DNA from 3 places in the Bradyrhizobium sp. Pa8 genome. Region 2 is predicted to be linked to each of the others. Evidence: predicted binding sites of a transcription regulator. Region 2 holds the regulator's gene; each other region holds the start of a gene.
What was found. Region 2 encodes LexA, which represses DNA repair genes until DNA is damaged. Its sites were predicted from a motif close to TGTTCNNNNTGTGTTCNG; they were not measured.
Positions count from the first base shown of each region.

Region 1: ACKWRH_RS43500 (DNA recombination protein RmuC) is a predicted target of LexA. The motif match lies at 7,252-7,269, and genes of this name have one in related genera.
Region 3: ruvC (crossover junction endodeoxyribonuclease RuvC) is a predicted target of LexA. The motif match lies at 4,470-4,487, and genes of this name have one in related genera.

Region 1 is NZ_CP176767.1:9,147,886-9,158,060, forward strand. It holds gene ACKWRH_RS43460 (DUF1036 domain-containing protein) at 1-838, shown strand, start outside; gene ACKWRH_RS43465 (pyrimidine 5'-nucleotidase) at 853-1,545, shown strand; gene dapD (2,3,4,5-tetrahydropyridine-2,6-dicarboxylate N-succinyltransferase) at 1,670-2,515, shown strand; gene ACKWRH_RS43475 (DUF805 domain-containing protein) at 2,645-3,301, shown strand; gene dapE (succinyl-diaminopimelate desuccinylase) at 3,298-4,464, shown strand; gene truA (tRNA pseudouridine(38-40) synthase TruA) at 4,646-5,383, opposite strand; gene fmt (methionyl-tRNA formyltransferase) at 5,503-6,438, opposite strand; gene def (peptide deformylase) at 6,605-7,129, opposite strand; gene ACKWRH_RS43500 (DNA recombination protein RmuC) at 7,301-8,500, shown strand; gene ACKWRH_RS43505 (GIY-YIG nuclease family protein) at 8,563-8,865, shown strand; gene ACKWRH_RS43510 (AmpG family muropeptide MFS transporter) at 8,979-10,175, shown strand, end outside.
Region 2 is NZ_CP176767.1:5,215,866-5,226,040, reverse strand. It holds gene ACKWRH_RS24250 (IS1595 family transposase) at 219-1,130, opposite strand; gene ACKWRH_RS24245 (ComEC/Rec2 family competence protein) at 1,261-3,555, shown strand; gene ACKWRH_RS24240 (GAF domain-containing protein) at 3,565-4,506, opposite strand; gene ACKWRH_RS24235 (hypothetical protein) at 4,730-5,164, opposite strand; gene ACKWRH_RS24230 (hypothetical protein) at 5,357-5,572, opposite strand; gene lexA (transcriptional repressor LexA) at 5,780-6,481, opposite strand; gene ACKWRH_RS24220 (molybdopterin molybdotransferase MoeA) at 6,658-7,869, opposite strand; gene ACKWRH_RS24215 (hypothetical protein) at 8,101-8,295, opposite strand; gene ACKWRH_RS24210 (HAD family hydrolase) at 8,467-9,093, opposite strand; gene ACKWRH_RS24205 (alpha-hydroxy acid oxidase) at 9,107-10,175, opposite strand, start outside.
Region 3 is NZ_CP176767.1:8,616,481-8,626,655, forward strand. It holds gene ACKWRH_RS40890 (nuclear transport factor 2 family protein) at 1-330, opposite strand, end outside; gene ybgC (tol-pal system-associated acyl-CoA thioesterase) at 424-873, opposite strand; gene ACKWRH_RS40900 (metallophosphoesterase) at 943-1,857, opposite strand; gene ruvB (Holliday junction branch migration DNA helicase RuvB) at 2,004-3,038, opposite strand; gene ruvA (Holliday junction branch migration protein RuvA) at 3,059-3,676, opposite strand; gene ruvC (crossover junction endodeoxyribonuclease RuvC) at 3,912-4,439, opposite strand; gene ACKWRH_RS40920 (YebC/PmpR family DNA-binding transcriptional regulator) at 4,654-5,400, opposite strand; gene ACKWRH_RS40925 (methyl-accepting chemotaxis protein) at 5,604-7,352, shown strand; gene ACKWRH_RS40930 (methyl-accepting chemotaxis protein) at 7,461-8,885, shown strand; gene ACKWRH_RS40935 (AAA family ATPase) at 9,315-10,175, shown strand, end outside.

The sequences.
Region 1 (10,175 bases), 3.9 Mb from region 2:
GATCGATCCCGCCACCTGCCGCGTCGTGGTGCAGGGCACGCTGACCGCCGACCGCATCCTGCTCAACGCCCGCGCGCTCGGCGTCTACGGCGCCTCGCCGATCCCGCAGAACGGCAGCGACATGCTGTGCGTGGCGCAGGACAATTTCGTCATCGCGGCTGCGCGGCAATGCCGCAGCGGCCAGACCCAGGCCGCGTTCACCCAGATCACGCCGACGCAAGCCGCGGACGGCAATTTCACGGCCTATCTTGCCGAGGATTCCGAATATGACGACGAGCAGGCCCGCCTCGCCGGCATCCAGCGGCTGCTGGTGATCGCGGGCTACGACGCAGCGCCGATCGACGGCGTCGACGGGCCGAAGACGCAAGCAGCACTTGCCGCCTTCCTGAAGAGCCGCGGACTGGCGGCGGACATCATGTCGTCGCCGAACTTCTTCAAGACCATGGTCGATGCGGTGCAGACCCCGTCTGCCACAGGCCTCACCTGGTGCAACGACACGCCGCACAAGGTGATGGCGGCGGTCGCCACCGACGACGGCAAGTCCGTGACGAGCCGCGGCTGGTATCGCATCGATCCCAAGACGTGCCTGCACCCCGATGTGACCGGGCAGCCCAAGCAGATCTTCAGCTTCGCGGAAGCCATCGACGTCGACAACCGCGTCATCAAGCTGAAGGACAAGCCGCTGAACTGGGGCGGCGACAAGCAGCTCTGCACGCGCGAAACCAAGTTCGAGACCAACGAGCAGGCCGATTGCGGCGCGCGCGGATTCGCGGCGACGGGTTTTGGCGTGGTGGACATGTCGAGCGGCGGCAAGACGCTGCGCTTTGCGATGCCGTGATTGAGAGATTTTTGATGAATCAACCCCGCACCTTTGCCCATGTCGACACCTGGGTGTTCGACCTCGACAACACGCTCTACCCGCACCACGTCAATCTGTGGCAGCAGGTCGACGCGCGGATCGGCGAGTTCGTCTGCAGCTGGCTGAACGTCGGGCCGGAGGAAGCGCGCAAGATCCAGAAGGATTATTATCAGCGCTTCGGCACCACCATGCGCGGCATGATGACCCTGCACGGCGTGCGCGCCGACGACTATCTCGCCTACGTCCACAAGATCGACCACTCGCCGCTAGAGCCGAACCCGGCGCTCGGCGAAGCCATCGCAAAACTGTCGGGACGAAAGCTGATCCTGACCAACGGCTCGGTGGACCATGTCGATGCCGTGCTGGCGCGGCTCGGCCTGGCAACGCATTTCGACGGCGTGTTCGACATCATCGCCGCCGGGTTCGAGCCGAAGCCGTCGCCGCAGACCTATCAAAAATTCCTCGCCGACCATGCGGTCGATCCGACCAAAGCCGCGATGTTCGAGGACCTCGCCCGCAACCTCACCGTCCCGCACGCGCTCGGCATGACCACCGTGCTGGTGGTGCCTGACGGCACCAAGGAAGTAGTGCGGGAGGACTGGGAGCTGGAGGGCCGGGACGCCGCCCATGTCGACCACGTCACGGATGATCTGGCGGGGTTTTTGGGCAAGCTGTCGCCCAAATAACCGCCGTCGTCCCGGGGCGCGAAGCGAGCCCGGGACGACGGCGGAGTATGCCTTGACTCCTCCCCGCCAAATCCCGAAAAAGCCTCCCAATCCACCAAAATTCCGTTCCCTAGAGGAAATCCCGATGTCCCTGTCCGCCCTCGAATCCACCATCAACAGCGCCTTCGACGCGCGTGACGGCATCTCGACCTCGACCAAGGGCGAGGTGCGCGAGGCCGTGGACCAGGCGCTGGATATCCTGGACAAGGGCGAGGCGCGCGTCGCCGAGCGCGGGGCCGATGGCAAGTGGAAGGTCAATCAGTGGCTGAAGAAGGCCGTGCTGCTGTCCTTCCGCCTCAACGACATGGGCGTCATTCCCGGCGGTTCCGGCAAGGCGACCTGGTGGGACAAGGTGCCCTCGAAGTTCGAAGGCTGGGGCGAGAACCGTTTTCGCGACGCCGGTTTTCGCGCGGTGCCCGGCTCGGTCGTCCGCCGCTCGGCCTTCATCGCCAAGAACGTCGTGCTGATGCCGTCCTTCGTCAATCTCGGCGCCTATGTCGATGAGAGCACCATGGTCGACACCTGGGCCACCGTCGGCTCCTGCGCGCAGATCGGCAAGCGCGTGCACATCTCCGGCGGCGCCGGCATCGGCGGCGTGCTCGAGCCGCTCCAGGCCGAGCCCGTGATCATCGAGGACGACTGCTTCATCGGCGCGCGCAGCGAGGTCGCCGAAGGCGTGATCGTGCGCAAGGGCGCGGTGCTGGCGATGGGCGTGTTCCTGGGCGCTTCGACCAAGATCGTCGACCGCGAGACCGGCGAGATCTTCATGGGCGAAGTGCCGGAATATTCGGTGGTGGTGCCCGGCGCCCTGCCCGGCAAGCCGATGAAGAACGGCCACATCGGCCCGAGCACGGCCTGCGCCGTGATCGTCAAGCGCGTCGACGAGCGTACGCGCTCGAAGACCAGCATCAACGAGCTGCTGCGGGACTGATTGGATTCTCTCTTCACCTCCCCCCGCAAGCGGGGCGAGGTGAAAGAGCCCCTTGCGGCGCCAATCGAACCCACCCTCCCTCCATCGCGACCAATCACCGGACGGCCTCCGCTGCCCGGAACCTTCGCCATGGACTGGACCTGGTACCTCTTTCGCTTCGACGGCCGCATCAACCGCGCTTTGCTGTGGCAGGCGTTGCTGATCATCGCGCTGCTGGCGGCGTTGCTGGGGATCGTCGACCAGGCCATCAGCATCCCTGACGGGACCAAATCCGTCGCGTTCAAATTCAAAGTCGACTTCGATTTCGACTTTGGCCTCGACGGCCTCCTTGGGATCATCGGCCCGCGAAGCCATCGCCCGCTGTCATCCACCGAGCGCGTGAGTCTGATCCTGAGAATTCTCGGCGCGTTGCTGTTCCTGTGGATCTCCCTTGCGACCGCGATCAAGCGGCTGCATGACCGCGACCGACGCGGCTGGTGGATCATCCCCTTCGCCTTCATCCCCAACCTGCTGTTTCATTTCTCGGATCTGCTGCCCGACGCTGGCTGGTTCGTGCCGTTCGACTGGGCAATCCACGCGCTGTGGCTGTGGGGCCTCGTCGAAATGTTCATTGTGCCCGGCACGTCGGGCGACAACCGCTTCGGTCCCGATCCACTTGCCCAGGACGACGACGAGAGCCTCGCAGCCGCTTCGCCTGCGAAAGGCTGGGACCAGCAGAGCGAGATCGAAATTGTCCCGCCCAGCGCTAGCCCACCCGGCGGCATGCATGTTAAGCGGGGCGCATGACCGATGCTCTCTCGATTGCCCGCGATCTCATCCGCTGCCCCTCGGTAACTCCGGCCGACGCCGGTGCGTTGGGGGTGCTTGAGAAAGCCCTCAACGCCGCCGGCTTCACCTGCCACCGCGTGACCTTCAGCGAAGCAGGCACAGCCGACGTCGACAATCTCTATGCGCGGATCGGCAGCGAAGGGCCGCACATCACCTTCGCCGGCCACACCGACGTGGTGCCGCCCGGCGACGAGAGCGCATGGAGCGTCGGCGCGTTCTCGGGCGAGGTCCGGGGCGGCTTTCTGCACGGCCGCGGCGCGGTCGACATGAAGGGCGGCATCGCCTGCTCGGTGGCAGCCGTGCTCGAGCATCTCGCCGCGAATGGCGGCACGCCGCGGGCCGATGGAAAGGGCTCGATCTCGTTCCTGATCACGGGCGACGAGGAAGACGTTTCCATCAACGGCACCATCAAGTTGCTGAAATGGGCCGCGGAGCGCCGCGAAAAGTTCGACCATTGCGTGCTCGGTGAGCCCTCCAACGTCGAGACGCTCGGCGACACCATCAAGGTCGGCCGCCGCGGCTCGCAATCCGGCACGCTGTATGTCGACGGCGTGCAGGGCCATGTCGCCTATCCGCATCGCGCGGCCAATCCGGTGCCTGATATTTCGCGGCTGATCGTGGCGATCAGTGACGAGCCGCTCGATCATGGCAGCGCGCAATTCCAGGCCTCCAATCTCGAATTCACCTCGGTGGACGTCGGCAACAAGGCCAACAATGTCATCCCCGGCGAGGCCCGCGCAAAATTCAACATCCGCTACAATGACAACCACACCCAGGCGAGCCTGCGCGAGCTGGTCGAGACGCGCCTGACGAAAGCCTGCGGCAACCGCATCAAGGCTCGCATCGTCTGGGAGCCGTCGAACTCGAATGTGTTCGTGACCAAGCCCGGCCCGTTCACCGACCTCGCGGTGTCGGCGATCGAAGAGGTGACGGGGCGCAAGCCGGAGCTGTCGACCTCGGGCGGCACCTCGGATGCGCGCTTCATCTCGAGCTACTGCCCGGTGATCGAATTCGGCCTGGTCGGCCAGACCATGCACCAGGTCGACGAGCGTGTGCCGGTGGCGGATTTGGAGAGATTGACGAAGGTGTATCGGGGGATACTGACGCGGTATTTTGGGTAGGGCGTTGCCGCCTTACACTCCGTCGTCGCCTCCTACTCCGCTGTCATCGCCCGGCTTGACCGGGCGATCCAGTATTCCAGAGACGGCAGTGATTGAGCCGAGAGGCCGCGGCGTACTGGATGCCCCGGTCAAGCCGGGGCATGACACCGATGATGGAGTGGGAGCGTTCGTGTCTCCCTCCTCAATAATCCACCTTCATCAGATACAGCCCGTCAGGCGGCGCGACGATGCCGCAGGCCGCGCGGTTGCGGGCTGCGAGCGCTGCGGTGAGATCGTCTGCGGTCCAGCGGCCCTCGCCGACCCAGACCAGCGATCCCACCATCGAGCGCACCTGGCTGTGCAGGAACGAGCGCGCCGAGGTGAGAATCGTGATCTCGCGGCCGTCGCGGTGCACGTCGAGCTGGTCGAGCGTCTTCTCCGGCGACTTGGCCTGGCACTCGGTGTCGCGAAACGTCGTGAAGTCGTGCTTGCCGAGCATGCGTTGTGCCGCCGCATGCATCGCATCGGCATCGAGCCGGCGCGGCACGCGCCAGGCGTGGCCGACATCGAGCGCGAGATTGGCGCGGGTGTTGACCACGCGGTAGCGGTAGTGCCGCTTCACGGCCGAGAAGCGTGCCTCGAAGGTGTCAGGGACGATCTCGGCCTCTAACACCGCCACCGGATGCGGGCGCAGATGCGCGTTCAGCCCGTCGCGAAAACGGCCCGGCGGAAACTGCTTGTCGATGTCGACATGCGCGACCTGGCCCCGCGCATGCACGCCGGCATCGGTCCGGCCCGCACCGTGCACGCGTAGATCCGCGCCGGTCATCGCCTTCACCGCCGCCTCTAACGCGCCCTGCACGGAAGGCAGCGTGTCCTGCACCTGCCAGCCGAAGAACGGCGCGCCGTCATATTCGATGGTGAGCTTGTAGCGGGGCATCTCAATCCGGGTCATGTCATCGCCCGGCTTGACCGGGCGATCCAGTACTCCGAGACATCTCTGTTCAGCCGAGAAGCCTCGGCGTACTGGATACCCCGCCTTCGCGGGGTATGACAGTGCTACGTGAATTTGGCTCCCGGCTTCAATGGCACACCACGCAAAAAGTCCGTGGCCTGCATCCGCGCCTTGCCTTCGCGCTGGAGCTCGAGGATGCGGATCGCGCCCTCGCTGCAGGCAATCGTGAGCTGGTCGTCGAGCACCTCGCCGGGTGCGCCGGAGCCCTTCGCCAGCTCGCAGCGCAGGATTTTTACGCGTGCATTTTCGCTGACGCCGTCAAGCTCGGCCCAGGCGCCGGGAAACGGCGACAGGCCATGGATGTGGCGCAGCACGGCGCGCGCCGGCCTGGTCCAGTCGATCCGGGCTTCGGCCTTGTCGATCTTGGCGGCGTAGGTGACGCCATCCTCGCTCTGCTTCTTGAGCTGGAGCCCGCCGCGGGCGAGTGCGGCCATCGCGCGCACCATCAGATCGGCACCGAGCCGGGAGAGACGGTCATGCAGATCGACCGCGGTCATGTTGTCCGTGATCGCGAGACGCTCGGCCATGGCGACGTCGCCGGTGTCGAGGCCGACATCCATCTTCATCACCATGACGCCGCTCTCGGCATCGCCTTCCATGATCGCGCGGTTGATCGGCGCGGCGCCGCGCCAGCGCGGCAGCAGCGAGGCGTGCAGATTGTAGCAGCCGAGCTTCGGCGCATCGAGGATCGTCTGCGGCAGGATCATGCCGTAGGCGACGACGACAGCGGCATCCGCGTCAAAGGCGCGAAACTCGTCGAGCGCTTCGGGCGTCTTCAGCGACTTCGGCGTCAGCACGGGCACGCCGAGCTTTCGCGCGGCCTCTTCGACCGGGGTCTGCTGCAATTGCAGGCCGCGCCGCCCGCCGGGCTTTGGCGCGCGGGTATAGACCGCCGCGATCTCGTGGCCGTGCGAGACCAGCTCGAGCAGCGTCGGCACGGAGAAATCGGGCGTGCCCATGAAGATGAGGCGGAGGGGCATGTGGCGAGACAATCCTCGGAAACGAGCAAGGTACTCGTCATGGCCGGGCTTGTCCCGGCCATCCACGTTCTTCCTGCTCACGGCGGCAAAGAACGTGGATGCCCGACACGTTAGCTTGAAGACGCGCTCCGCGCTTTCGGCCGGGCATGACAGCGAAGTTGGGAGCTTACTCCGCGCGCTTGGCGGCTTTCTCGAACTTCTTCATCACGCGGTCGCGCTTGAGTTTTGACAGATAGTCGACGAACAGCACGCCGTTAAGATGGTCGATCTCGTGCTGGATGCAGGTGGCGTAGAGGCCTTCGGCATCCTCTTCGTGCAGCTTGCCGTCGAGGTCGGTGAAGCGCACGCGCACCTTGGCGGGACGTTCGACCTCCTCGTAATATTCGGGAATCGACAGGCAGCCTTCCTCGTAGACCGACAGGTCCTCGGAGGACGCGATGATTTCAGGATTGATGAAGACACGCGGCTCCGGCTTGGTCTCGCCGTCCGGGTCAGGTTTGGCGAGATCCATGGTGATCAGCCGCAAGGGCTGCGCGATCTGGATCGCGGCGAGCCCGATGCCGGGCGCGTCGTACATGGTCTCGAACATGTCGTCGGCAAGCTTGCGGATCTCAGCCGTGACCTTCTCGATCGGCTTCGAGACCAGACGCAGCTGCTTGTCGGGCAGGATGATGATTTCTCTGAGGGCCATGGCCGCGATTTAAGCTGCATGCCGGATGCGGTCAATGCGGCGAGGAACTCCGTTAACCCTCCGCTAACCATAAAACTTCAGGTTTCGTTAACCATAAAAATTAGGGGGCTGTTAACCATAAGTGTTCGCTATTCGTTCGCGGAGAGTGTCGAATCGGCTACAAGGACCGCCATGAACGAGATCATTTTCCTGGCTGGCGACTGGCCGGTCCGCACCATCGATGCGCTGATCGGCTTCGGCGCCCTCGTCGTCATCCTGCTGGTGGTGATTGCGGTGGTGATCGCGCGCTCGGGACGGCGCGGCGCGGAACTCGCCATGGCCAATGCCATCCGCGCGGACGAGCTCGAGGAGCGCCTCAGCCAGGTGCTGCACGCCCAGAGTGAAGCTGCCGGCCGAGCCGACGCGATGACCCAGGCGCTGGCCGGCCGCCAGGCCGACATGGCGCGCGCGGTCAACGAGCGGCTGGATTCGGTGACCCATCGGGTCGGCCAGTCCATGGAACACTCGACCCGCAACACCATGGAGAGCCTGCGCGCCCTGCACGAGCGGCTCGGCATCATCGACAACGCGCACAAGAACCTCACCGACCTCACCACGCAGGTGACGACCCTGCGCGACGTGCTCGCCAACAAGCAGTCGCGCGGCGCCTTCGGCCAGGCGCGGATGGAGGCGATCGTCCAGGACGGGCTTCCAAAAGGCGCCTACGAGTTCCAGTTCACGCTCTCGACGGGGAAGCGGCCGGACTGCGTGGTGTTCCTGCCCGACCAGCGGCCGCTCTGCATCGACGCAAAATTTCCGCTGGAGGCGATGACCGCGCTGCACGACGCCCGCACCGACGAGGAGAAGCGCATCGCCACGCAGCGGCTGCGCGGCGACGTGATGAAGCATGTCAGCGACATCGCCGACAAATATCTCGTCGCCGGCGAGACCCAGGAGATGGCGCTGATGTTCGTGCCGTCGGAATCGGTCTATGCCGAGATCCATGACGGTTTCGACGACGTGATCCAGAAGGCCTATCGCGCCCGCGTCGTGCTGGTGTCGCCGTCGCTGCTGATGCTCGCGATCCAGGTGATGCAGCAGATCATGAAGGACGCGCGCATGCGCGACGCCGCCGACCAGATCCGCACCGAGGTGATCAAGCTCGGCGACGATTTGGGACGCTTGCGCGACCGCGTGCTGAAATTGCAGAAGCATTTTGCCGACGCGAACGAGGACGTGCGGCAGGTGCTGATCTCCGCCGACAAGATCGAGAAGCGCGCCGGGAGAATCGAGGAGCTCGATTTCAGCAAGACCGATGCGCCGGAGGGGCCGCATCTGGTGGCAACCGGTGCCGCGGAGCTGTTCCCGAGGAAGCTCCAGGCGGGGGAGTGAGTTTTGAGGCACACTGTCGTCGCCCGGCTTGACCGGGCGACCCAGTATCCCAGAGACGGCAGATGGGCGCACGTTGCTACTACGTGTACATCCTAGCCAGCAAGATTGGTGGCACGCTCTACATTGGCGTGACAAATGACCTCATCCGCCGCGTAGCCGAACACAAATTGCAGTTGGTCGAGAGCTTCACGAAGGACTACGGCGTCGTGAAGCTAGTTTATTTCGAGCAGTTCGATGACCCCGAGAATGCGATAAAACGGGAGAAACGACTTAAGAAGTGGAAGCGCGACTGGAAGATCGCGCTGATCGAGAAAGACAATCCGGATTGGAACGATCTCTATTCGGGGATCGCGGGTCCTCCCTGACTCCGGCCTCTGGAATACTGGGTCGCCCGGTCAAGCCGGGCGACGACACCTCCTTTGTGGCCGGCAGGAACGACACCTCACTTGTGGCAGCCAGAATCTGCTAACACCTCCCCATGACCGCACCCGACGCGACCTCCCCTGCCAGCCCCGACACGGCCCCTACCTCCTGGCGCGACGGCCTGGCCGTGTACCTGCAACCGCGGGTGCTGATCGTGCTGTTCCTCGGCTTCTCGTCCGGGCTGCCGCTGGCGCTGTCGGGCTCGACGCTCCTGGTGTGGATGCGCGAGGCCGGGGTCGACCTCAAGACCATCGGGCTGTTTGCGCTGGTCGGCACGCCCTACACGCTGAAATTCCTGTGGGCGCCGCTGGTGGATGCGCTGCATGTGCCGCTGTTCACGCGCGCGTTCGGACGGCGGCGCGGCTGGCTGCTGTTCTCGCAGCTATTGCTGATCATCGCGATCCTGCTGCTGGCGCTGACCGATCCCGCGCGCTCGCCGTTCTACGTCGCGCTCGGCGCGCTGCTGGTCGCGACCACCTCCTCGACGCAGGACATCGTGGTCGACGCCTTCCGCGTCGAGAGCCTGCCGGAAAGCGAGCAGGCCGCCGGAATGGCTTCCTACGTCGCGGCCTATCGCATCGGCATGCTGGTCTCGACCGCGGGCGCGCTGTTCATCGTATCCGGCTTCGAGGGCGCCGGCATTCCGCGCGCGTCGGCCTGGATGTGGGGCTATGTGGTGATGGCGGCGATGGTGCTGATCGGCACGATCACCGCGCTGGCCGCGACCGAGCCCGAGCAATCGGTGCGGGCGGAAGCCGCGACACAAACCGAGACGGCGTTCGCGCGCGTGCTGCACGCGGCGATCGGGGCCTTCTCGGAATTCCTGTCGCGCAAGGACGCGCTCGCCGCGCTCGCCTTCGTCGTGCTGTTCAAGTTCACCGATGCCTTCTCCGGCACGATGACCGCGCCGTTCGTGATCGACCTCGGCTTTTCCCGCAACGACTATGCGGCGATCGTGAAGGGCGTCGGCCTCGCGGCAACGCTGATCGGCGGCTTTGCCGGCGGCTTCCTCGCGCGGCGCTATTCGCTGGCGACCAGCCTGTGGATCGGCGGTGTGGTGCAGGCGCTCGCCAACCTCTCCTTCTCCTGGCTGGCCTTCGTCGGCACCAGCCAATGGGCGCTGGCCTTTGCCATCACGTGCGAGAACTTCACCAGCGCCATCGGCACCGTGATCTTCGTCGCCTATCTTTCCGCGCTGTGCCAGAATCCGCTGCACACGGCGACGCAGTATGCACTGCTCACCGCGCTCGCC
Region 2 (10,175 bases):
CTGTGAATGCGGGTTCGGGAGGGAGCCCCGCCACAGGGCCCCTCTCGAATCATGTTCCAGTATATCCTGATTCCCGTATTGGTAGTCCGCGTTCCGGCTTTGTACGGGTTTTACACAACTAGCGCGTTCGCCAGTATTTGACGCGGATCGGCTTCTTGGGCGGATGCTTCTTCGCGCGCCAGCGAATGAAGCGCCGAGCCAGCCGGGACAGATCGGTCTTAGTGAGATTGACGATACGTCAGACGCTTGCCAGCCGCGCCTTTGATGGCAAGGTCCGCGCGTTCTCCGTCGTCGATGCCGAGCGCAACGCGGTTGCTGTAACGGAAGTCGAATTCTGAAAGGTAGCGGTGCAGGTGCTTCTCAGCGCAATGCTGATAGACGCCCTTCATGCCGCGCTTGAGGATCGAATAATATCCTTCCACCGTGTTGGTGGTGATGTCGCCGCGAACGTACTCGTCTTTGGAGTGGTTCACGGTCTCGTGGCTGATGCCTTCGACTTCGGCAATGTACTTGTAAGCGTTGGCTTCGTCAGTCATCAGGCGCGCCTCTTTGCTGAGGTTGGCGCGGATGATCGGCAGGATTTCGCCAGCGCGAACGCCGTCAATGTGGAAGCTGCGAGCGGCACCGCCGCGTTCCACAAGCGTAAGAACAACGTTCTTGTTCGCCCATGCGTAACGGCCCTTCTTCGGCATACCTTTGACGCGGCCGTAGAAAGTTTCGTCAACTTCAACCGGGTTGCCGCCGCCGCCCATGGGCGGGAGCAAGCCGCCAGCGCGCATCGCTTCACGGATGCGATGGGTGAGGAACCAAGCCGACTTGTACGTGATGCCCAAGGCCCTATGGAGCTGGTGCGAGCTAACGCCCTTCTTGCTCGACGCCATCAGGTAGAACGCCTGTAGCCAGACGTGGAGCTTGATGTGGCTGCTTTCCATCACGCTCTTGGTCGTCACTGAGAAGTCCTTGCGGCACTCCTTGACGCGGCAGCGGTAGACGCCGGGCTTCTTGGTGCCGAACGACTGATTGACAACGCCGCAGTGCGGACAGACGCGCTCAGCGCCCCAGCGGAGACCTTCAAGGTACTCGCGGGCTGCTTCGTGGCTCTGGAAGTGGGGCGCGTTGAACTGAGACATGAGGCCAAATCCCTAGAAACTACGGCGATTCTAGGGATTGGGCCTTGTGGTGTCAAGTATATAATCGCCATTCGCCAGCCTGCACGTTCCGGTAGCCTCCAGGCCTGTCGCGTATCGTAAGGTGCAGGGAATGGCGGAGCCGGGCCGGCCAGTTCGGTCCCAGGGGGTTGCGGGGACTTGGATCGCGGGGACTTGGCCCGTCGGCCGAGCTGCATCCGCGGGCGGCCTCGTGCCGGCAGGGTTCGACCTCTGGACGTCGCTGGCCGAGACCCTGCGCGAATGGGCGCGCGCCGAGGCCGGCGCTGGGCGATTGTTGCCGTGGGTGCCGGTCGCGTTCGGCGGCGGCATCGCGCTCTACTTTGCCGCCGATCATGAACCGGTGCTGTGGGTTGTTGCCGCAACGGCCGTCGCACTCATGCTTGGCGCCGTGCTGTTGCGGCGGAGCCGGTTGTTTGCGCCGGCGATCATGATCGCGGCGGTCGCGGCCGGCTTTGCCACGGCGACCTGGAAGACGGCGCGGATCGCGCACACGGTGCTGGCAAAGCCGCTTTATTCCGTCTCGCTGTCGGGCTTCGTGGAGACCCGCGACATCCGCGAGCGCACCGACCGCTTCGTGCTGCGCGTCACGGCGATGGAGGCGCAGCGCAGCGACGTCAAGCTCGAGCGCGTGCGCCTCTCCGTGCGCAAGGGGACTGCGCCCGAGGTCGGCAGCTTCGTGCAGTTGAAGGCGCGGCTGTTGCCGCCGTTGTCGCCGGTGCGCCCCGGCAGCTATGACTTTTCGCGCGACATGTTCTTCCAGGGCATCGGCGCCTCCGGCTTCGTGATGGGCACGATTGCGGCATCGGTGCCGCCGGATGCCGGTGGCTTGCGGCTACGTTATGCCGCCTTCATGCAGGGTCTGCGCGATGCGATCGATGCGCGCATCCGCGCCACGCTCGAGGGCGACAACCGGGCGATTGCGACCGCGCTGCTCACGGGCCGGCGCGATGCGATTACCACGCCCGTCAACGACGCCATGTTCATCTCGGGGCTCGGCCATGTGCTCTCGATTTCCGGCTATCACATGGCGGTCGTCGCCGGCGTGGTCTTCTTCGCGGTGCGCGCGCTGCTGGCGTTGATCCCTGGAATGGCGGCCGGCTTCGCCATCAAGAAATGGTCGGCGGCCGCGGCCTTGGTCGCAGCCGCGTTCTATCTGCTGCTGTCGGGCGCGGAGGTCGCCACGCAACGCTCGTTCTTCATGACGGCGGTGGTGCTGATCGCGGTCATGGTCGATCGCCGTGCCATCACCTTCCGCACGCTGGCGGTGGCCGCGCTCATCGTGCTCGCGGTCGCACCGGAAGCACTTGTGCATCCGAGTTTTCAAATGTCCTTCGCCGCGACGCTCGGACTGGTGGCGCTGGTGCAGATCGGCATGCCGAACCTGTTTGCGTCGCCCGATCATTCGGCGACCGCGCGAATTGCAATGTGGGGCGGGCGCGAAATCGCGATGCTGTTCCTGGCCTCGCTGATCGCGGGGCTCGCGACCACGCCCTATGCCGCCTTCCATTTTCACCGCGTCACCCCGTTCGGCGTGCTCGCCAACCTCGGGGCGATGCCGGTGGTTTCGGCCCTGGTGATGCCCGCGGGCCTGTTGGGCTTGATTGCAGCGCCGTTCGGACTTGATGGTCCGTTCTGGTGGCTGATGGGGATCGGCATCGACTGGATGGTTGCGGTGTCGCGCTGGGTGGCCGCGCTGCCGGGCGCGGTCGGCCGCATCTCGGCGTTCGGCATCGCACCGCTGATCGCCGCAAGCCTGGGAATTATCGTGATGGGCTTGTTGCGCACGCCGTTGCGCTGGGCCGGTGCGGTGGTGCTGTTCGCCGCGATCCTCTGGGGACTGTGCGCGCGGCAGCCCGATATCCTGATCGCCGGTGACGGCCAGAGCGTCGCGGTGCGGGGCAGGGATGGGCACATGCATCTGATCAGGTCGAGCAAGGACGGTTTTCTTCTGAAGGAATGGCTCGCCGCCGACGCCGATCCGCGCGACGCCGGCAGTGCCTCACTGGCCGCCGGCGTGTCGTGCGACGAGGCCGGCTGCGTGACGCCGCTCGCCGACGGGCGCCTGGTCGCGCTGGCCTTGCGCATCGATTCATTGGTTGACGATTGCAGCCGTGCCGCGCTGGTGGTGACGGCGCGGCCGGCGCCGCCGGATTGCGCGGCGATGGTTGTCGACCGTCAGCGTCTCGCACGGCAAGGCGCGCTGGCGCTGACGCGAAGCGGCGATGGCTTTGCGGTTCAGGCGGCGAAGGCGAGGGGGGCAGACCGCCCGTGGTCGCCGGCAGCCGCCGGCGAGGGCGATTTCGACGGGAGCCTTGCGCCGAAGACGGCCGCGCCCCGCAATCGCGACGCGACGCCAGCGGAGGCCGACTTGCAGGCCGAGGATTGAGCGGACGGGTTACAGATACCAGGCCAGCACGGCGTCGAGCCTGGCGTTGCCGATTACCGGCAGGACCACCATCTGGCTCAGTCCAGAGGCGCTGGCATGCAAGGCCGCGATCGAGCCGTCACACGCGAGATCGTCGTTGAGCGCGGGCATGCCGGTGGCCCAGGCCCCGCCGATGCTGCCTTCGCCTTTGGCGATGGATTTCGTCGCATAGAGCGCGGCGAGGTCGGTCTGCGCGCTGCAATCGCCGGCGCGGAAGACCAACGCCGAACGGGCCTCGTCCGGGACCCAGATCTCGAAGCGTCGCGCAATCGGGGTCGCCTGCGCCGAGAGGAATGTCAGCACCCAGGTCTGATCGGTGCCGGTCCGGTAGGGAACGCCGACGCCGAGATTGATTCCGACCTTGGCGGCGTCCTCCCAGCGCAGAAAACTCCTGGCATCGTGCAGGTCCTTGATGATCAGCGGCAGGCCGGCTTTCCAGATGCGACCGGGCAGGCCGAAGCCACGCGGAAATCTGGTGTGGCGGGAGTTGAATTCGAACATGTCGGCGGTGCCGTAATAGCCGTCGACGAGCGCCATCTCGTGGGAGGTTTCGGCATCGTTGTGCCAGAGCTCGATCGCGCCGACATGGGCCTCGTCGTCGCCGCAGAACAGCACCATGACGGCTTGCAGGAATTCGCCTGAAAACACCGGCACCGCCACGCCGCAGGTCAGCCCGGCGGCGATGGCCTGATCGGTCCGCTTGAAATAGGAATCGGTGAATCTGGTGAGGATCACGGGGTGGCCGCTGGCCCAGGCCTTGCCGGGAAGCCCCTCGTCATATCCGAACTGCAGATCCTCGCTCACGTCCCTAAACGCGGACAACCCTTCGCCGTAGAGGCCGCCGCCGAATTCAAGCCGCATGCGCGTGCGGTCAGGCACCCAGAGTTCAACGACGCGAATGAAGGTCTTCATCGAACGTGTCCGCCGTCTCAGCCGCACCAAGCATCGGCCATTTGGCTGCGGAACGGACGTTCAAAATTCAGGCAGGACAGCGCAAACTTCGTGCGGTGGGAGGCGCAACGGCTCGGTCCGCCCGATGGAGTTTCGCGGGACACGAACGACAACATCTCGCCGGCCTCGGCCGGCGATGGCGATTTTCAATCCCGGCCCGACCTGCCGGCGGGGAATGGCTATGTCAGCCGATCGGCAGGCGGGTGATGGTCGGCCGGCTGTCGGTGATGATCTGCGGCTTGTGCTCGCGCTCGCCGACCGGCTGGGTCACCGGTAGTTGCAGCACGGTCGCGCGCTGGCCTTCGACCAGCTGCGTCACCAGCACGGATTTGCCGTCGGGGAATTCGATCGCATCATGATGGCGATCGGGAATGTGCGGATCGATCTTGCCGAACTTGCCGACGCGCGAATTGACGGTGCGCGTCCAGATCCAGCGATTGTCGTAGCGGACGTTGTCGGCGAAGGCGAGCTCCGTTCCCGGGAGCAGGCAGACCGCGACGGTCGGATCGGCTGCGGAGGCAAAGCCGCGCGTCGAGGTGCCGCGGAAGGTTGTCGTGACGATCGTCTCGCCGACTTCGGCGGGGCGCGACGCGACGGCATGCAGGCTGTAGTCACACATCGGGTGCTCCTCATGCAGGGATAGCGACCCACGTCTCTCAATCGAGGCGCAGGCCTCTATCAGAGTGGAAATGTGAAAGGTTCTGCCCGGTTGTAGGCAAATCTACGGCTCGCCGCCGCAGACCGCAATCACATTATCTTTCCCGAATCCACCAGGAACAAAGCCCGCCCCTGTGCATTCCGGAGGCGCGTGTCAGCGCCCCGCAGGCGCCGACCAGCCGGAATATTGCCAGCCCGGCCGCGACGGTTTGTCGACGGCGTCGCGGGCCTTGCGGGCTTCCTCGCTCACGGCGGTATCCTTGCGGACATGGGGTCGCGATTGCGCGGCCAGGGCTTGTGCGGCCAAGGCTTGCGACGCTGATGCTGCGATCAGCGCCACGGCAACTGTGATCTGAACGATCCGGCGCATGACTGCCCCTCGAACCTGAAGGCCGCGAAGCAGGGCTGCTTCGTGCGGCGTGCCGAGGATGTACCGCTGGAGGAGGGGCCGGATAATCTGCGCGAAACCAGAAAGACTATCCAGCGGAAGCGGACAATCGTCCGCTCCAATCTCGGATCGGCGATGCCGATCGAAAGCGCGCGGGGCGCCAAGTAACCGGTACCGGCGCGTCCGGTATCAGTACTTCCGGTACAGCCCGATCAGCTTGCCCTGGATCTTCACCCGGTTGGGCGGGAGGATGCGGACCTCATAGGCTGCATTGGCGGGCTCGAGCGCGATCGAGGCGCCGCGGCGGCGGAAGCGCTTCAGGGTTGCTTCCTCGTCGTCGATCAGCGCCACCACGATATCGCCGGTGTCGGCGCTCTCGTTGCGCTGGATCAGCGCCATGTCGCCGTCGAGAATGCCGGCCTCGACCATGGAATCGCCGCGCACTTCGAGCGCGTAATGTTCGCCCGAGCCGAGCATGTCAGGCGGTACGCTGATGGTGTGGCTGCGGGTCTGCAAGGCCTCGATCGGCGTACCGGCCGCGATACGACCCATCACGGGCACCGCGACGGGGCGCTCGCCCTCGTCCGCGGACGGGCTGGAGGTCGTGCGGACCTTGCCGAGATTGCCTTCGATGACGCTCGGCGTGAAGCCGCGGCGGCTACCGGCGGCGGCCTGAAGCTCGGGCAGCTTGATCACCTCGATGGCGCGGGCGCGGTTGGGCAGGCGCCGGATGAAGCCACGCTCCTCAAGCGCGGTGATCAGGCGATGGATGCCCGATTTCGAGCGCAGGTCGAGCGCGTCCTTCATCTCGTCGAAGGAGGGCGGCACGCCGCTTTCCTTCAGCCGTTCGCTGATGAACCGCAGGAGCTCGTATTGTTTGCGCGTTAACATCTCGACCAAAATCCCCCGGTTGATGTCGTTCGATTCCGAGACGCTGAATTCAGCAGTAAGCCGCTACATGCTCGAAACAAATCATGAACGGACACTATATGTTCGATACATGTTCCGCAACTGCTTAATTTACCGTGAACGCGACAAAGTTCGCGGAACGCACGCGAACGAAGCGATCAGACGGGCAGCCGCAAGACCTCGCAAGGCGTGCCGGCTTCGGCCTTCGGCGCGAATGGCGCGCGCACGAGAAGTGCCTGTGCCGCAGCGAGATTCGCAAGAAGCGAGGAATCCTGGTGATTGACCGGAAGGGCGAGGAGCGTGCCGTCGTCGCGCAGCTCGAGGCGTGCGCGCAGATAATCCTCGCGCTGGTCGTTGGCGCCGACATCGCGGCCGAGCACTGCGCGTTCGCGGCGGTGATGAATCATCGAACGGCCCGAAAGCGCGCGAATCAACGGCACCATGAACAGGAAGCCGCAAACATAGGATGACACGGGATTGCCGGGCAGGCCGATCACGCGCATCGCGCCGAGCCGCCCGTTCATCATCGGCTTGCCCGGCCGCATCGCGATCTTCCAGAACGCCATCGAGATACCTTCGTCCCTCAGCGCCTGTTGGACCAGATCGTGGTCCCCGACCGACGCGCCGCCGGTCGTGATCAGGATGTCCGCGCCGCTCTCCCGCGCGCGGCCGATGCCGGCCGTGGTGGCCTCCAGCGTGTCGGCGGCAACGCCGAGGTCGATGGTATCGGCGCCCTCGCTGCGGGCGAGCGCGTGCAGGGCGTAGCCGTTCGAATAAACGATCTGGCCGGGACCGGGCGTGGTGCCCGGCATCACCAACTCGTCGCCGGTCGCGAGAATCGCGACCTTCGGGCGTCGTCGGACAGGCAGTTGCGGGTAATTCATGCCGGCGGCGAGCGCGAGGTCGCGCTCGGTGAGCCGGGCTCCCTTGCACAGCAGCACGTCGCCTTCCGAGAAGTCGACGCCGGCGGGGCGGATGTGCCGCCCCGTTACGGCGGCTTCCTTGATGGTGATGCACTTGCCGTCCGCGACCGTATCCTCCTGGATCACGACCGAATCAGCGCCATCGGGAACGACACCGCCGGTGAAGATACGCACGGCCTCGCCGGCGCCGACCGATCCCGCAAACGGGCGGCCCGCCGCGACCTCGCCGATCAGGGTGAGCTGGGAGTCGATCTTCGCCGCATCGACCGCGCGCACCGCATAGCCGTCCATTGCCGACATCGCCTGCGGCGGCTGCGTGCGCCGCGCCGCGACATCGCGCGCCAGCACGCGGTGGAAGGCTGCGTCGAGCGCGATCATCTCTTCAGGCAGCGGCTCTGCGCCCGCCAGCACCGCGGCGAGCGCATCGGATACCGGCATCAGGGCCACGGGTGAAAACTCCTGCTGGGCCCGTTCGGGCAAATCGGCGGCGAGAGTTCTAGCCGAGTGCAGGCGCAGAGGCAAAACAGTGGCCGCGCAGGATGATTTGTCCTGCGTCATCCGCTCTACGATGAAGGGTGAGCATCAAGTCCGCCGCGGCATGATCCAGAAGGCGAGACAGACCGGTACGAGGATGGCCATGGCGAGGACGAGAAAGACGAGAGCCACGGCCAGCATCGGTCAGCCCCCCGGCTGCTTGTACGGACTGACGTCCGGCGCTGCGGGGCCTTGATCCTTGTCAGGCAGCGGGTCCGCCTGGGATTTCAGGTCGGCGGCCTTGCTGATCAGTTTTGCGGAAAGGTCAGAATCCGAGGTGGTTCTGGCGAATTTCATCAGCAGAGAGGCCTGCTTGGTGAGGTAGGTTTTGCCCAACACGACGATTGATCCGATGTAGAATTCCCAACGGACTCATGAGTCCTGAGAGGAGCAATCGTTCCGGGAACTCTGTATAAAAATGCACAAAGGGACTTGGTTCCTCGCCCCCGGGGCAAAATAGTTCCATTCGCGGCTCGTCGGCCCGTCGGCCGTCGGTTTGCCGGCCAGAGATCAGATTCCAAGCGCCCTGAGGGCGTTCCCGACGTCGCGGGGCGACGTCACGTGGACCGTGGTCAGGCCGCGCGACCGCGCTCCTTCGATGTTCTCGGCAAGATCGTCGAAGAACACGATACGGTTCGCCGGCACGCCGATCGCGGCCACGACATGGTCGAAGGCCTCCACATCCGGTTTGCGCAGGCCGATGCTGGACGACAGATACAGCTCGCGGAAATGGCCGAGCAGGCCGGCATATTCCTTCGAGAAGTGGTCGACATGCGGCCGGTTGGTGTTGGAGAAGGCGTAGAGCGGCATCTGCTTTGCCGCGCGCGGCAGCAGCTCGGCGATGTCGGGCATCTCGCCGGCGAAGATCGCGTTCCAGCCCTCCAGGAACTGCGCGTCCGAAATGCCGATCCCGAGCGAGACGCGCAGCGAGTCAAAATAGGCCTCGTCGCTGATCTTGCCGACCTCGTGCAGCCGGTAGGCTTCGCTGTCCCGCACATAGCGCGCGACGATGGCTTCCGGCTTGCAGCCGGCATGTCCCGCCCAGCAGGCGATCGCCTTGGAGAAATCGATGTCGAGCACGACGCGCCCGAGATCGAAGAGGAGCGCGTCCGCGCTGCCGGGAGAGAGCGAGCTCATTGCATCCTTTCACTCAATATCGATAGGGGTCGTGGTCGAACAGCGGGAACGCGCTGAACACGCTAGGCGCATTCGTTGCGGTCGCCTGGTGCAGGCAGGACTTGTTGACCTCGGCGAACGAGGTGGCGCCCAAGAGGCCGAGGCAGCGCAGCACCTCGTCCTCGAGCAGCTCCAGCATTCGCCTCACGCCGGCTTCGCCGGCCGCCGCCAATGCCCAGCATTGCAGCCGGCCGATGCCGACCATGTCCGCGCCCGCCGCGATCGCCTTGACGATGTCGGTGCCGCGGCAGAAGCCGCCGTCGACCATGATCTTGGCGCGTCCCTTCACGGCCTCGACGATCTCGGGCAGCACATGCATGGCGCCGCGGCCGTGATCGAGCTGGCGGCCGCCATGGTTGGAGACGTAGATCCACTCGACGCCGTGATCTACCGCGATCTGGGCGTCCTCGGCGGTGGCGATGCCCTTCAGGATGAGCGGGATCTTGAACTTGTCCTTGATCATCTTCACGGTCCGCCACTCCAGGCCCTTCTGGTAGTCGCCGCCGGTGGCGCGCAGGCGGCTCTCGCGAACATAGCGCTTGGCAATGTCACGTTCGCGACGGCTGTAATGGGCGGTGTCAACGGTCAGGCAGAACGCAGCGTAGGCGTTCTTCTCGCTCCGGCTGACGACATCGGCGACGAAGTCGTCGTCGCCGCGCACATAGAGTTGATAGAGCCGCAGCGCATCAGGGGCGGCCTCGGCGGTCTTCTCCAGGCCGGGCTCGGACACCGAGCTCAGCATGTGCGCCGCGCCGAAGGTGCCGCAGGCGCGGGCGACGCTCGCCGCGCCATCCGGATCGAAGATCTCCAGTGCGCCGACAGGGGCCAGCAGCACCGGCAGCCGCATCCTGCGCCCGAACAGTTCGACCGAGCCGTCGACCTCGCGGACGTCGCGCAGCACGCGCGGCCGGAAGGCGATCTCATCGAGCGCCATGCGGTTGCGGCGCATCGTGGTCTCGGTCTCGGCGGCGCCGACGATATAGTCCCAGGCGTTCTGGTTGAGGTTGGCGCGCGCCTTGCGGATGAATTCGTGCAGGTTCTGG
Region 3 (10,175 bases), 3.4 Mb from region 2:
GAACTCCCACTGCTCGTTGCCGTAGGAGCGATACCACTGGCCGCCCGCATCGTGCCATTCGTATTGGAAGCGCACCGCGATGTGGTTGCCGTCGAAGGCCCAGAGATCCTTGATCAGGCGATACTCGTGCTCCTTCTCCCATTTGCGGGTGAGGAACGCGACGATGGCCTCCCGGCCCTGGAACACCTCCGAGCGGTTGCGCCAGCGGCTGTCCTCGGTATAGGCAAGCGAGACTTTTACCGGATCGCGCGAATTCCACGCGTCCTCGGCCATGCGGGCCTTTTGCGCGGCGGTCTCACGGGTGAAGGGTGGAAGCGGCGGGCGCGACATGGTGGCCTCATCGGTTGGTCCGGGCCGCAATTTATCGCTGCAATTGGCGGAGTCGATAGGCCATCACCTATCGGCCGATCACTTATCGGGCGATCAGGAAATCAGATCGGCCTTCATCAGGGCGCGGATCGATTTCGGGATCGGCTGGGCGCGGCCGCCGCTGATGAAGGCGACGCGCACCTCGGCTTTCACCAGCACGTCCTCAGCCCGCCGCACCTCCTGCGCCAGCATAATGGAGGCGCCCTTCACCGCAACCGGCCACGTCACGACGTCGAGGACGTCGTCCATCCGCGCGGGCTTCAGAAAGTCCAGATGCATCGAGCGCACGACGAAGGCAAAGCCCGCGCCCTCCGTTTCGACCTGGTCGAACAGCGCCTGCTGCTCGGCCCCCATCAGCCGCAGATGATTGGTGCGCCCGCGCTCCATGTAGCGGAGATAATTGGCGTGATAGACGATGCCGGAAAAGTCCGTATCCTCGTAGTAGACGCGGACCTGCATGTGATGGCGGCCGTCGCGGATCTCGCCGTCGAGATGGGCTGTCACGTCGCGAGCCTCTTCGCTTTTTGCAACCGGCCCGTTTTGCGCAAAAACAGCCGGCCGCGCAAGCGCAGGTTATGCCACGGCCGGCGTCCTTCCCAGCGTCACCTCGACGATTTCCGGCGGCACGCCGACGCGGACCGGCATGATGCTGCAACCGAGGCCGCCGGAGACGATGACGTCGCATTTCAGCCGGAAGTGACCATAGGCGAGCCGCACGCCGTGCTGAGGCGAAACAGCCGGCGACCAGCCGAACAGGCGGACCTGGCCGCCATGGGTATGGCCGGACAGTTGCAACGCGACGCGCGCGGGTACGAGCGGCGCGATATTGGGCTCATGCGCAAGCAGGATGACCGGCGCATCGTCGGTGACCTTCGCCAGCGTGCCCGCGAGATCGTCGGCGCCAAGCCGATGCACGCGGCCATAGCGCTTCGCGGGATAGTAGGCGAGCTGATCGCCGAGGCCCGCGAGCCAGAAGGAGCGTCCGTCCTTGGTGAGACGCACGACGTCGTTCTCGTAGACGGGAATGCCGGCCGCCTCCAGCGCGCGATGGGCGGCTGTCGGCCCGTGACCGGCCTGCTGCACGGCCCTGTCCACCCAATAGTCGTGATTGCCCATGACGGCATGCACGCCGAGCGGCGCCTTGAGGCCCGCGAGCACCTTGGCCCATTCGCTTGACGGAATGATGCGCGTGACCTGGTGAACACCCGCGACATAGTCGCCGAGCAGCACGATGACATCGGCGTTGAGCGCATTGGTGCGATCGACGATGCCCTCGATCCGCTCCAGCGACATCCAGGGATCGCAGGCATGAATGTCGGTGACGATGGCGATCTTGAGCGGAAAATCCGCCGGCCATTGCCGCGGGGTCGGGTGATAGCGGGTGATGCGGAGCCGCAGCGGCTCGATGCCGACGCCATAGGCCGCGGTCGAGACGCCGAGCGCGGACAGGCCGCCGATGGAACGGATGAGATGACGACGCGTGATCATGGAAGCCCGATGGTGATGCAGCTTTGTGATGCGGTCCGATTGGAGCGGAATTGGGGTCCGCTCGTGCAGACGGCCTGCATTTGCGTGCAGACTGTCTGCACAAAGGTTACCGGGAGTTCATGACAATAGCTGCGCCCGGCGCGAGATCAGTCGTCGCTCTCGTCCGAGCCGAACAGGCCGAACTGTGCCGCGGCATCGCGCGAGGGCTCGGCGATGCCGAGATGGCGGAAGGCGTGCGACGTGAGCAGGCGGCCGCGCGGAGTGCGCTGGAGATAGCCGCACTGAATGAGATAAGGCTCGATGATGTCCTCGATCGCATCGCGCGGCTCGGACAGCGCGGCAGCCATCGTCTCGACGCCGACCGGGCCGCCACCATAGTTCTGCGCGATGGTCGTGAGGTAGCGGCGGTCCATGGCATCGAGGCCGGCGGCGTCGACCTCGAGCGCGCTCAGCGCGTGGTCGGCGATCTTGCGATCGATCGAGGCGGCATCGGCGGCGGAGGCGAAATCGCGCACGCGCCGCAGCAGGCGGCCGGCGATGCGCGGCGTGCCGCGGGCGCGGCGCGCGATCTCGTTGGCGCCGTCGGCGCTCATGCCGACATTGAGCACGCGCGCGCCGCGGGTGACGATGCTTTCCAGCTCCTCGATCGTATAGAAGTTGAGCCGGACCGGAATGCCGAAGCGGTCGCGCAAGGGATTGGTGAGGAGGCCGGCGCGCGTGGTGGCGCCGACGAGCGTGAATTTCGACAGCTCGATCTTCACCGACCGCGCCGCCGGCCCCTCGCCGATGATCAAGTCGAGCTGAAAGTCCTCCATCGCGGGATAGAGCACCTCTTCTACCGCCGGGCTGAGCCGATGGATTTCATCGATGAAGAGCACGTCGCGCTCTTCGAGGTTGGTGAGGAGTGCGGCGAGATCGCCGGCCTTGGCGATCACGGGACCCGAGGTGGCGCGAAAGCCGACGCCGAGCTCCTTGGCGACGATCTGCGCCAGCGTGGTCTTGCCGAGGCCGGGGGGACCTACGAACAGCACGTGATCGAGCGCCTCGCCGCGCTTGCGTGCCGCCTCGATGAAGATCGAGAGGTTCTTGCGCGCCTGCTGCTGGCCGACGAAGTCGGACAGCGATTGCGGACGTAGCGCAGTATCGCCGACATCGTCGCTGCGGCGCTCGGGCGAGACCATGCGATTGGCCTTGGGATCGCTCACTTCGCGAGCTCCTTGAGGCCGAGGCGAATGAGCTGCGCCGTTTCGGCGCCCTCACCCGCGCTGCGCGAGGCCGAGGCGATGGCCGCGGCGGCCTGCGGCTGGCCGTAACCGAGATTGACGAGCGCCGAGATCGCATCTGCCACCGGGCGCGGCGCGCGCTGGTCGTCGACGGCGCCAGCGAGATGCACGACGGCGGGATCGACATTGGCGAAGGCCGGCGCCTTGTCCTTCAATTCGGTGACGATGCGCTCGGCGACCTTGGGGCCGACGCCGGGCGTGCGTACCACCGCGGCCTTGTCGCGCAGCGCAATCGCGTTGGCGAGGTCGGAAGGCGCCAGCGTGCCGAGCACGGCGAGCGCGACCTTGGCGCCGACGCCCTGCACGGTCTGGAGCAGGCGAAACCATTCGCGCTCCTGATCGGTGCGGAAGCCGAACAGTTTGATCTGGTCCTCACGGACGTAAGTCTCGATCGACAGCACGGCGGCCTCGCCCGGCGACGGCAGATGCTGCAACGTGCGCGTCGAGCAGTGCACCTGATAGCCGACGCCGCCGACGTCGAGGATCACGAAATCCTCACCGTAGGTATCGATCAGACCCTTGAGCTTGCCGATCATAGTCCGGCACCCACGACTTGAAGGACACGCGGCAATGTCTGTCCGTTCCCTCCCCCCTTGCGGGGGAGGGGCAGGGAGAGGGGTGCCACACGGGGACTTTCTCGAAGGCGCGAGGATGGCGTGCCGAACTTGCTGACGACGGTAACACCGTCGCCGCGGCTACCCCTCTCCCCCACCCTCCCCCGCAAGGGGGGAGGGAGCGCACCGCATGTGCGGCTCATATTTGGCTCACGCATTAGAGTCCCGCCACCTTCAGCCTGAGTGCCGTGCTCTGGCGGTAATGGGCGTGGGTGATGGCGATGGCGAGCGCGTCGGCGGCGTCCGCTGACGGCGGCTCGGCTTTCGGCAGCAAAATCTTCAGCATCATCGCGATCTGGTGCTTGTCGGCGTGGCCAGCGCCGACCACCGTCTTCTTGACCTGGTTCGGCGCGTATTCGGCGACAGTAATGCCGAACATCGCGGGCGCCAGCATGGCGACGCCGCGGGCCTGGCCGAGCTTCAGCGTCGCGACGCCGTCCTTGTTCACAAAGGTCTGCTCGACCGCGGCTTCCATCGGCTTGTGACCGGACAGGACGGCGGCAAGCCCCTCATGGATCGCGAGCAGCCGGCTCGCCAGCGGCAAATCGTCCGGCGGTTCCACCGAGCCGCAGGCGACGTAGATCAAACGATTGCCCTCGGCCTCGATCACGCCCCAGCCGGTGCGGCGCAGGCCGGGGTCGATGCCGATGATGCGAACGGGGCCACGAATCGGGAGCGCAGTCATGGGCCAGTGATAGCGGCTGGCTGCGGTGGGGGAAACAGAAACAGAACGGAAGTAACAGGGGAAGTGGGGCGTTGTGCCCCGGGCGCAGCGCATTGGGAAGCAGTGCGCTGCTGAACCGGGGCCCATGTCGCCGCCAGCGCTTGATGCACCGTGGGTCCCGGCTCTGCGCAGCAGCGTTTCACGCTGCGGCGCGTCCGGGACACGAGAGCAGCCCCTACCCGCCCATCTTCGCCATCAGTGCGTCCGACACCTCGAAATTGGCGTAGACGTGCTGGACGTCGTCGTGCTCGTTGAGCAGGTCCATCAGCTTCAAAAGCTTCTCGCCGGTCTCGTCGTCGACCGCGACCGTATTCTGCGGCTTCCAGATCAGGGCGGCCTTGCGCGGCTCGCCGAACTTGGCTTCCAGCGCCTTGGCGACGTCGCGATAGCTTTCGGTCGAGGCGTAGATCTCGTGTCCGCCTTCGCCCGAGACCACGTCATCGGCGCCGGCCTCGATCGCGGCATCCAGCACCGCGTCGTCGGAGGCGACGCTGCGGTCGTATTCGATGATGCCGGTGCGGTCGAACATGAAGGAGACCGAGCCGGTTTCGCCGAGATTGCCGCCCGACTTGGTGAAGAAGGAGCGGATGTCGGAAGCGGCGCGGTTGCGGTTGTCGGTCAGCGCCTCGACGATGACGGCGACGCCGCCGGGGCCGTAACCCTCGTAGCGGATCTCGTCATAGTTCTCGCCCTCGTTGCCGAGCGCCTTCTTGACGGCGCGCTCGATATTGTCCTTCGGCATGTTCTCCTGGCGCGCCGCGATGATGGCGGCGCGCAGGCGCGGGTTCATGTTGGGGTCGGGCGTGCCCAGCTTGGCCGCGACGGTGATTTCCCGCGCCAGCTTGCCGAACAGCTTCGACTTCTGGGCATCCTGCCGCCCCTTGCGGTGCATGATGTTCTTGAATTGGGAATGTCCGGCCATGCGTGTCTCGTCAGGAATCGTGCGCCAAAGGTGAGCGTGGGAAGCGCGGCCTTATAGGCCGCCAACCCACCGGAATGAAAGAGGCTCTACGACTTTAAGGTAATACCGTAGTGCCCCGTGCCTAGGAGTCAGGCACCGTTAACCATGATTTCATTCCGGCCTGCGAAAATAGCAACCGCCCGTTCCCCGACAAGAGTGACCTGATGGCCTTCGCATTATTTCGGAAGCGTCTGCCCGACTTGTCCGCGCCCGTGGCAGCCCCACAGGCCGCGCCGTCGCCGGTCGATCCCGCGCCAGCCCCGTCGGCCGAGGGCGATTCCGCCAGGGAAATCCTGGAGCTGCTGGAACTCGAGCTCGGCGCCATGATCCGCCAGCTCGAGCGGGCCGCCAATTCGGTGGCCGGCGGCGCGGAGGCGACCGCGGCAACGCTCGCGGATATTCGCGAGCGCACCGACGCCCTCACCGGCCGCACCAATGCAGCGCAATCGACCGCCTCCACCTTTGCCCATGCCGCCGACAAGTTCACCCAGTCCGCGCAAGGCATCGGCGCGCAGGTGCGCGAGGCCGGCAAGCTCGCCGACGAAGCCAGCGCCGCGGCGCAGGAAGCCCGCGCCAATGTCGACCGCCTGCGCGAATCCTCTGCCGCCATCGGCAATGTCGTCAATCTGATCGCGCAGATCGCCCGGCAGACGACGCTGCTCGCACTCAACTCGACCATCGAGGCCGCGCGTGCGGGTGCGGCCGGCAAGGGCTTTGCGGTCGTCGCCACCGAAGTGAAGGCGCTCGCGGTGCAGACCCAGGGTGCGACGGAGGAGATCACCAGGAAGATCGACGCGCTCCAGCGCGACGCCGCCGGCTCGGCCGACGCCGTGCATCGCATCGCGCAGGCGATCGAGGCGATCCGCCCGGTGTTCGACACCGTCAACGGCGCGGTCGCCGAACAGAATGCCACCACCAGCGAGGTCTCCGGCAACGCGGCAAGCGCGTCGCAGTTCATCATCTCGGTCGGCGAGAGCGCCGCCGAGATCGATGCCGCGACCAAGGCGGCCGAGACCCACGGCGAGAACGTCGCCAGCGCCGGCAAGGCCGTCACCACCTTCGCGCGGAAGCTGAAATCGCGCTGTGCGGTGCTGCTGCGCCAGAGCGAGCACGACGACCGTCGCAAGACCGAGCGGCTGCCCTGCCATCTCAAGTTCGAAACCGCGCGGGGCGTGTTGCAGGTCTACGAGATCGCGATGGACGGCGTGCTGATCGGCGGCGCGGAGGCGGCGAAGCTTGCCACGCAGGCCGTCGTCGATGGCACGCTCGAAGGCGTCGGCGCCTGCCGCCTGCGCGTCATCGAGCAGACCAAGGCCGGCGCCCGCGCGCAATTCGTCAGCCCCAACGCCGATCTCAGCGAGAAGATCGAAGACAGGCTCTGGTCGATCCACGAGGAGAACACCGAGTTCGTCACCCGCGCCATGGAAGCCGGCACGGCGCTGACCCGGATTTTCGAGCAGGCGGTCGCGCGCGGCGAGGTCAAGATCGACGACCTCTTCGACACCGAATATGCGGAGATCGCCGGCACCAATCCGCAGCAATACCGCACGAAATATCTGGACTGGGCCGACCGCGCGCTGCCGCCGTTCCAGGAGGCCTTTCTCGCCAAGGAACCGCGCATGGCGTTCTGCGCCATGGTCGACCGCAACGGCTTCCTGCCGGTGCACAACAAGATCTATTCGCATCCGCAGCGGCCGGGCGATGTCGCCTGGAACACGGCCAACAGCCGCAACCGGCGGATCTTCAACGATCCGGCGGGGCTGGCCGCCGCACGCAACCTGCGCTCGTACCTGGTCCAGAGCTATGCCCGCGACATGGGCAACGGCAACACCGTGATGATGCGCGAGATCGACGTTCCGATCCGCGTGCAGGGCCGGCACTGGGGCGGATTCCGCACGGCTTACAAGCTGTAGTGCACGCTCAGGCAAGACGCCGGCCGCGAATCATCCTTTAAGGCTGGAATTGGAATGGGAATGCCGCGGAGAGCCGGCGAACGGCTCTGACTGGAGGACTCTCAAAACATGTCCGTCGCACAACTTGCAGTCCTGGACACCGGCTCCAACCGGACACTTGCCGAACGCCTGATCGACCAGCTCGCCGACCGCATCGGCGGTCTCGGCGTGGAGCTCGCCGACATCGCCGGCAACGTCCAGGAAGTCGCAAACCGCGTCGCGAACCAGTCCGAACGGTTCCATCACCTCCAGGAGACGGCCGAGACGATGGTCTCGGCCAATCACGATATCGCCAATGCCTCACAAGCGGTGCAATCGACCGCATCGGCGGCGGTCGGCGAGATCGCGCAGTCGCGCGGCGCGGTCGACACCGCGGTCAGCCACATCTCCGAGCTCGTCGCAGCCGTTGAGCGGATCGAGGCCCGCTTGAGCGCCGTCGGCTCGGCGCTGGCGCAGGTGGCAAAAGTGTCCGGTTCGATCGAGGCGATCGCCAAGCAGACCAATTTGCTCGCGCTCAATGCCACCATCGAAGCGGCCCGCGCCGGCAACGCCGGCCGCGGTTTTGCCGTGGTCGCAAGCGAGGTGAAGAACCTTGCGGAGGCCACCCGTGCGGCCACGCATCAGATCTCCGACACCGTGCGCGATCTCGACGGCCAGATCGAAGGCCTGATCGGCGAGAGCAGCGACGCCTCGCAACGCGCCAAGACCGCCGGCGAAGGCGCCCAGCAGATCTCCGGCATCATCTCGCGGGTCCAGCAGGGTTTTGCCTCGGTGGAAGCGGAGATCGACAGCGTCACGCGCGCCGCGACCTCCAATCTCGGCCATTGCGACACGGTCATCAGCGAGCTCAACGAGCTCGCCAAGGGCGTCGACCTGTCCTCGCGCGATCTCAGGAACGCCGATCAGCGCGTGACAAAGCTGCTCGACACGTCCGAAGCGCTGATCGCAATGATCGCCGACAGCGGCGTGGAGACATCGGATGCGCCGCTGATCCGAATCGTCGTCGAGACCGCAAAGCGGATCTCGGACGAGTTCGAGGCCGCAATCGACCGCGGCGAGATCACGCTCGACCAGCTCATGGACGAGAATTACCGGGAAATCCCCGGCACCGATCCCAAGCAATACAAGACCAACTACGTCGACCTCACCGACCGCGTGCTGCCCGCCATCCAGGACCCGATCCAGAAGTCAGACCCCCGCATCGTGTTCTGCGTCGCCTGGGCCAAGGGCGGCTATCTGCCGACCCACAACCCGAACTACCGCCTGCCGCAGGGCAAGGACCCGGTCTGGAACAACGCCAATTGCCGCAACCGCCGCCTGTTCAGCGACCGCGCGGTGAAGAAGGTCGCGGCCAACACAAAACCGTTCCTGCTCCAGACCTATCGCCGCGACATGGGCGGCGGACAGTTCGTGCTGATGAAGGACCTATCCTCGCCGATCGTGATCCGCGGCAAGCACTGGGGCGCCTTCCGGATGGGTTTTCGGCAGAGCTGACGACCGCTCCTGCGGCCCTTGAATGAAAACCTGAAAAACAACCCCATGCACAGTAGCCGGGGCGTGGGGAATCAACGGCTTACGTCGGCAGGCCACGACGCAGTTTGACCCGTCGGGCAAAACAGGCGTATAATTCTATTATTCCGAAGTTGTGCAAGCATTCCTTCTTCCCTTGCGGGAAAGTCCATAGCGGAAATAGCGCAATACTATCAACGCGCAAGACGACCAATGTCTAGCGGGTGTAAAAAATCGAATTCCGCTGACACTGGCGGAAGATGTGCGTTTCGATCCGGTTTTCGTTACGGCATTTCAGATCGCGTTGGCGAGGACCAAGGTATTCTGTGGGTAGCGAATAGCCATCTGCTCGCGTTAATTGACACCTCCCGCCGGCTCGCGGCTTAGTGCGGTTTTTGCGGGGTTGGGGGAGTCATGCAGCTTAAGTGGTTTCATGTTCGGGATTTCCAAAGCGTTCGTGATTCAGGCCGCGTTACGGTCTCTGAGATCACTGCCTTGGTCGGCAAGAACGAAGCCGGCAAGAGCACGCTGCTGAAGGCGCTCTACAAGCTGAACCCCGTAGTTCCTGCTGATGCAAACTTCGACGTCACAACCGACTATCCGCGAATGGATGTCGAGGACTATCGGCATGCAGTCGAAGCAGGAAAGCGAAAGACGGCTGTGCCAATTCAGGCGTGCTATTCGCTCGATGCGGAGGAGATCGCTGCCATCAGCGAAATGTTCGGCGATGAATGCGTCACGAATCTCGAAATCTCGTTTTCGAAGGACTACGACAACAACAGGACCTACTCGTTCGCTGCGGACTCGGCGAAAGGCTTAGAACATCTCATTCGCGAAGCCGACCTGTCGGATCAAATCAAGGAGGCGCTAAAGGGTGCCGCGATGACGGCGGACGGATTGACGGCGATCCTACAAGCGCAAGAGCAAACCGCAGAAGTCACCAGACTGCTCAACCTGCTCGCTGAAGTGAAAAAACTCAACTTGAGCGGCTATATCTACAGTAAGATTCTCAAGCCACGCAGGCCGCAATTCCTTTACTTCGACGAATACTACCAGATGACAGGGCACGAGAACATTGAAGCCCTGATGCAGCGCGAAGCTGCCAACCCAAGCCAGCTTAAGCCCTCCGACCATCCGCTACTCGGCCTGATCAGATTGGCGCGGCTCAAACTTCCAGAACTCATCAATCCAGCGAGCACTATCGAACTGAAGAGCAAGCTGGAGGGCGCAAGCAACCATCTCACACGGCAGGTGCTGAAATATTGGTCTCAGAAC